2 regions of the Psychrobacillus sp. FSL H8-0510 genome follow, and region 2 is predicted to be linked to the other one. Evidence: a T-box and tRNA genes for the amino acid it is inferred to sense, from the RefSeq annotation. Region 2 holds a T-box; the other holds one or more tRNA genes.
The links. A T-box is a leader RNA that pairs with one kind of tRNA and senses whether it is charged. The one in region 2 lies ahead of MHI40_RS12040 (valine--tRNA ligase), so its partner is inferred to be a tRNA-Val.

Region 1 (3,423 bases), 970 kb from region 2:
ACTGAAGGTAACATATTGTAGCGATAGTCATCAGCTAAGTTTCGTGCACCAATTTCTGTGCCCATATACCATCCATTAAACGGAGCAGCAGCGTACGTAATGCCTCCAATCTCCAACTTCATATTCGAGATCATGGGTACTGCATACCACTTCATCTCTAAATCTTCAAACCAATCATATTCAGGATGACGAATTGGTACCTCTAAAATATATTGCTCCGGAATATCAAATAATTTCGGTGGGTGATCCTTCACCTGAATAACAAGTGGCAACACATCAAAATTGGTTCTCTTCCCCTTCCATCCAAGTTCCTCACATTTTTTCGTGAATTCTATGGAATCGGAATCTCCAATAATCCAGTTCTCCGTTTCATAGCCAGCATATCGTATAAGCTGATGATTCCATACGCGAATATCCTTTTGTGAAAATATTGTGATAGTCGGCCGAATTCGACCTTCATTTGTCGCAAACTGCATATGGGCGATGAGTGCCTCAAAAACAGCCTCCTCGTTATGTAAATGTCGTTTATCAAAAACGGTAAGGCTTTGCCAAAACAGACGACCTATGCATTTATTACTATTACGCCATGCCACCTTGGCACCGAATTCTAGCTCTTCAGTAGTGTGTTCGTAGGCACCTACTGTATTAATCTGACTTTCTATTTCTTTTAAACGTATATGCATGTCTATTTCCGCCTTACCAGTTTCCCTATAAAAAAGATGAATAAAGTCCTGTGCTTCCAATAACATTATCGTAGCACCTCCCCATCTCTCCATCTTAGTAGAATGGAGCCACTACAGACAAGTGACAGAACTAAGAAAGATGTGAGGATTTTATGTCAGTAGAAATAATCAAATTAATTTATATGCTATATACATATTCGACTCCTTTATGTTAAAGTCTAGGTAACATTGAATAATTTGGTAAAAGTAAAGGAGATTTCCCCATATTATATTGTGATATGTAGTTATCTTTACACGCACCTTTTTACTCACCACAACTTAGTTCAAAAACTTAGGAGGATTTACTATGAAACGATTTTCTGTAATCATACTTTCCGCAACATTAATTTTTGGGGTTTCTACAACAGCACCGACAGAGACAGAGGCGGCAGCTAAGGAATTTAGCAATTGCACAGAATTAAACAAAACCTATAAAGGTGGAGTAGCCAAGGCTGCAAATATTAAAAACAAAGGCGGAAAAACTAAATTTACTCCTTTTGTATCAAAAGAGATCTATGAAGCTAACATTAAAAGCGATCGTGATAAAGATGGCATTGCATGTGAGAAGTAATTTTATACTATAGCTATTGCAGCTTAAGAAAAATTGATAATATGTAATGCATTTCATTGTATTACCTGACTAGATTCTAATTTCTACTTTTTTATATAACTAAATTAAAAAATAACCTTGAAAGGCGTTAAGCCTTCAAGGATATGATTTTTTATTTGGTTGTAATCTTGAATGTTGATCTTTGCACTTCAGGATTTTTTTAGGTATATACTAGTGCGCTACATTATAGTATATTTATATCTAGAAACATTAATGTTTAAAGAGTTCTTTACATTAAATCGGTCTTGTAGCTCAGTTGGGAGAGCACCACCTCGACAAGGTGGGGGTCGCTGGTTCGAGACCAGTCGGGACCATCATTTGGATAAGCCAGTAAACGTTGATATATCAATGTTTATTGGCTTTTTCTTTTGTTAGATTTTCTAAGCATATACCGCAATTTTTAAAGTTTGTCCGCTATTTGTCCGCAGGATTTTCGAAACGTGGAGGTTTTGATTCATGGACGGACTTTTTAAATGGCTATGTTAAAGGTAAAGCTTGATTTAAAAATGCACAAAAAAATGAGCTGGAAAATGTTCTCCAAGCTCATTTTGCTTTGATGTCCGTTTTTCACTAAATCTAGTCGAGTAGAAGGGAACCTCTCTACTATGCGTTAGATTGTATTCCTCCCCCCTCACAGAACCGTGCTTGCGCTATTTACGCACACGGCTCCTCCTAGTCTTTGGTCAGCCAACTTACAGCCATCTTCTTATTTTTTTCTTGAAATATTATAGTTCTTGATATTTTTACTTTTTTCATAAGCATTGTCAATATACTTATTTGGATTATCAAAAAAATCATCTTCTTTAATTAAGGAAATATATGATCCGGATAAAAAGTCAACATTCTCGCATACATCACAAATATATTCCTTAGGGTCTTGATTGAACCTATTACTAATAATGATGTCATATAGGTACTCGTTATTTGTTAGTATTGCAGTATGGCCGTCTGAATTAGTTGTGGAAGGTCTTAACCATGAAAAATCACCATTATACTTCATTACTACTCCTAGAATACCATTCGTACTCGACATTCTATCACCACGTTTTATTTGTTTCAGTGAATATTCGATTTCCCAATCAATCCAATTGCTTTGTTTCATATTTGGGGAAATAACTATTATGGTTACAGAAGTAGAATAAATCATATCTTTTAATTTTTCTTTAATATATTCTGTAGTTTGGTCTGACATATTAGGAGATTCACTAGTTTCTCCTTTATAATATCGGGCATCATCACCTAAAGACTCGACAATTCGATCTCTTAATTCTTTAGATTCAGAGTGTTTGTATGAAATAAAAGTTTTTTTCGCCATGTACTTTCCCCCTAATAAATGCTTTTTTATCATTTTCACTGTATTAACTGATATCCTCAACTACTACAATATTTCTTACTTATCCAGTAAACCAATAATCATTTATAAAAATACTATAAAAGATTTTACGCTTTATCATTTACTTAATTTCCCCTTAAATTACATACCTAGTTGATCTAGTAACTTACTTGCCAAATTACTATAATCAAGGCTAAGCATTAATTCCTCATTAAATTCAACTGACATAGGATTAAGTTTATTTTGCCAGCCATTAGTTTGAAATTCCGTAGCAATCTCTGCGGTTCTGCCACCAACGGAACCAATTAGAAACACAGGTAAATTTCTAGATCTAGCAATTTCAATTTCCTCATCAACACCGGGAAGAAAGTGCGGTCTATTTGCCTTACCTCCAATAACAATCATGCATATAGCATCTTCATCTTGAATCATTGCCGTTCTCATAGCGGTTAAACTCTTACTACGGTCATTATCTATATCATCAGTCGCCGTCACTGTTGCATAGTTCATATTTTCATCGACCATTGCTTGAGTTGCGAAATGTTTGGAAATATACATATGAACTGCTGAAATATAATCACTTGGTCTTCTTAATTTAGATACATCGAAAATGACTTGTTGGAAAGTTGGGTGTGAACCGAAAATTACTGTGCCATTTCTATCTAGAGTAGCCTGTACAAAAGCGTTTATTGCCTTCCACAAATATTGCTGATATTCAGGTTCACAGTCAGGAAAAGCCCCTGAAATGATAACTCCTT
Region 2 (3,423 bases):
TAAAAATGCTCCGACCTTTATGGAGGGTAGCGGTATTGACTTAATGAGTGATGCAGTTGAGCTAATCGATACGGAAATTCAAAAAATAGGGAAAGACTTTAAGTTTGTTGGTTATCCAACTTACAAATAAGATGTAATGGATGTGGCATATTAAATGAAATTTGGATTTGATATTGATGATACATTGATCAATTTAAGAGAACATGCTTTTCATATTTATAACGAAAAGTTAGGACAACAAGTGGAGTTAGATAAATTTCATGCGTTAGATAGAGTTGAAATACATGAATTATTCGGAATGTCCGATGAAGCGGGCTCTAAAATGTGGAATGATACATTGGAAGAAATATATTATACTAATTGTCCGGCATACCCAGATGCTGTAGAAACGTTAGTAAATCTACAACAACAGGGACATGAAGTATACTATATTACGGCTAGACCAGCAGAACATCGTGAAAGAACGATGAATTGGTTAATGGAACAAGGATTTCCAGTTACAGAAGAAAAATTCTTTTGTGGCATGAAGGACCAAGCAAAGGTAAATATTATTCGGGACTTACAGTTGGATTATTATTTCGACGATAAGCCAGACGTATTAAACACATTAACAGATGATACATTACAAGTTTATGTGAAAACGCAATCGTATAACCAACATCTTACAATTCCAAGGTTAACAAATTGGTTAGAACTAAAGCAGATTGTGGATAAAAACAACGACAAAAAGTAATTCTAAGTGAAATATGTTCTATCCCTTTTGTTCTATTCATAAGTTGTCCTATAGAAGGAGGATGACTTATGACGACAAAAACCTGGGATGTAAAAGAACAATTTCGTTTTCCACCAAGCTTTGGGGTTCCGAAAGAAATTAAAAATGTTGCAGTAACTCCTCAATGCGAAGTCACTGAGAAGGAGAATATTATTCAAATAGTAGGTATATACCACATCACCTGCCACGTTAAGTTTGAGGAAGGTGAAGAGGAGCATCATGCTACGAGCGAATTCACCGAGATTGAAGACTTAGATCTGCAAGGTGAGGTCGGCTATTTTGAATATGCAGTGCCAATGAGTATTGAGTTCGGTAAAGACAAATTAAAAGAAGGTTCCAAGCCAACAGTTCAAGTGAACCATATTAACTCGAAACCAACAGAGCAAGCGGCAATTGAAGTTGGGTGGACTGTACACTGTGAATACGAGGAAGCTCCTGTACCTGTTCCAGTTAAACCAGTTGCAGAAGTAGAAGCACCAAACCCTGCTGAACCAGTGGAAGTGAAAATACCGCAAGGCGAGGAGTTCGAGCTTCAATTCATTTTAGATTTGGATGATGGATATTCAAAGCTGACATTCCCATCAAATAATGTTCTTGTAAAACAAAAAACAGATGAGTAGTAATAGTACCAATAAGAGGAAATCCCATGTGGTAGGCACGATTAGTACTCGTATTAATTGGAAAGTACAAATGGGAATACTTACATGCTTACAATAGAAACGTGTTTTACGTAACCAATCGGGCAATAAATATGGGTTATATCCTTTTCTCATTGTAATTCTCCTTTCACCATACTAGACTTGACGGCATATAATAATATCCTTTACAATGGAACAAATGAATAGAGATGCAATGAATGGGAAGAGTAGAATGATTTGGTTCTCAAAAGAAAGGAAACAATTTGCTGAAATGTTTCTGTTAACCGCCATTTGAAGGTAGCCCACGAGCAGTATTTGTGAACGTAAGTAGCAAATGCCGGTTTGAAGCCGTTATCGAATTGAGAGCGTGATGCGTTTTTTAGCATTCGCGAATAAAGGTGGTACCGCGAACAAACTCCTTCGTCCTTTAATGACGATAGGAGTTTTTTTATATTCGTTCAAATGTTGAACGAAAATAAAGCCTCCGGCGGATGTCGCAGATTTTGAGAGGAGTCAATCGAGTAAGCTCGATTCAAAATCTGGACGCAATTACTCCGAGGCGTAATTGATATTCTTTTTTAGGAGGAACAGACAATGACAAACGAAACAACGATGTCCACAAAGTATGATCCGCAGTCGATTGAAAAAGGGCGCTATGAATGGTGGTTAGAAGGAAAATACTTCGAAGCTCATCCAGAAAGCGATAAAGAACCTTATACTATCGTAATTCCACCACCGAATGTTACCGGTAAACTACATTTAGGTCACGCATGGGATACTACATTACAAGATATTATTGTTCGTATGAAACGTATGCAAGGATATGATGCTTTATGGCTTCCGGGTATGGACCATGCAGGTATCGCAACACAAGCGAAAGTAGAAGAAAAACTGCGTGCTGATAATATTACAAGATATGATTTGGGCCGCGAAAAGTTTGTCGAAGAAACATGGAAGTGGAAAGAAGAATACGCTGGCCATATCCGTGCACAATGGTCGAAACTTGGACTTGGTTTAGATTATTCTCGTGAGCGCTTTACTTTAGACGAAGGATTATCAAATGCAGTGAAAGAAGTATTCGTAAAGCTGTATAACAAAGGCTTAATCTACCGCGGCGAATACATTATCAACTGGGATCCAGCAACTAAAACGGCACTTTCCGATATTGAAGTAATCCACAAAGATGTACAGGGTGCATTCTATCATATGCATTACCCACTTGCAGATGGTACTGGATCAATCGATGTTGCTACTACTAGACCAGAAACAATGCTTGGGGATACCGCAGTAGCAGTACATCCAGAAGATGATCGTTATAAGCATTTAATCGGAAAAACAGTAAAACTTCCGATTATTGGTCGCGAAATACCGATTGTTGGAGATGATTACGTTGATATGGAGTTTGGAAGTGGCGCAGTGAAAATTACACCTGCACATGACCCAAATGATTTTGAAATCGGGAACCGTCACAACTTACAACGTATTTTAGTAATGAATGAAGACGGTACGATGAATGGGAATGCAGCTACTTATAATGGAATGGACCGTTTTGAATGTCGTAAACAAATCGTTAAAGATTTACAAGATGCAGGAATTCTATTCAAAATCGAAGAACATGCGCATTCAGTAGGGCATTCTGAACGAAGTGGAGCAGTAGTAGAACCATATCTATCGACTCAATGGTTTGTTAAAATGCAACCACTTGCGAAAGAAGCTATTAAACTTCAAGAAGCAGAAGGAAAAGTAAATTTTGTACCAGATCGTTTTGAAAAAACGTACTTACGATGGATGGAAAATATTCATGACTGGTGTATATCACGCCAATTATGGTGGGGACATCGTATTCCAGCTTGGTACCATAAAGAAACTGGAGAAGTGTATGTTGGTAACGAAGCACCAACTGATCCAGAAAACTGGAATCAGGATAACGATGTTTTAGATACTTGGTTCTCCTCGGCATTATGGCCGTTTTCTACATTAGGTTGGCCAGATGCAGAAAACGAAGAGTTCAAA

Region 1: it encodes a tRNA-Val, which carries the amino acid that the T-box ahead of MHI40_RS12040 (valine--tRNA ligase) is inferred to sense. The anticodon was not compared.

The regions. Positions count from the first base shown of each region.
Region 1 is NZ_JBBOYZ010000001.1:1,411,357-1,414,779, reverse strand. It holds gene MHI40_RS06825 (nitric oxide synthase oxygenase) at 1-749, opposite strand, end outside; gene MHI40_RS06820 (excalibur calcium-binding domain-containing protein) at 1,030-1,293, shown strand; tRNA gene MHI40_RS06815 (tRNA-Val) at 1,574-1,646, shown strand; gene MHI40_RS06810 (TIR domain-containing protein) at 2,039-2,647, opposite strand; gene MHI40_RS06805 (SLOG domain-containing protein) at 2,807-3,423, opposite strand, start outside.
Region 2 is NZ_JBBOYZ010000001.1:2,377,383-2,380,805, reverse strand. It holds gene ribD (bifunctional diaminohydroxyphosphoribosylaminopyrimidine deaminase/5-amino-6-(5-phosphoribosylamino)uracil reductase RibD) at 1-130, shown strand, start outside; gene MHI40_RS12050 (5' nucleotidase, NT5C type) at 155-733, shown strand; gene MHI40_RS12045 (hypothetical protein) at 802-1,392, shown strand; T-box leader at 1,616-1,841, shown strand; gene MHI40_RS12040 (valine--tRNA ligase) at 2,005-3,423, shown strand, end outside.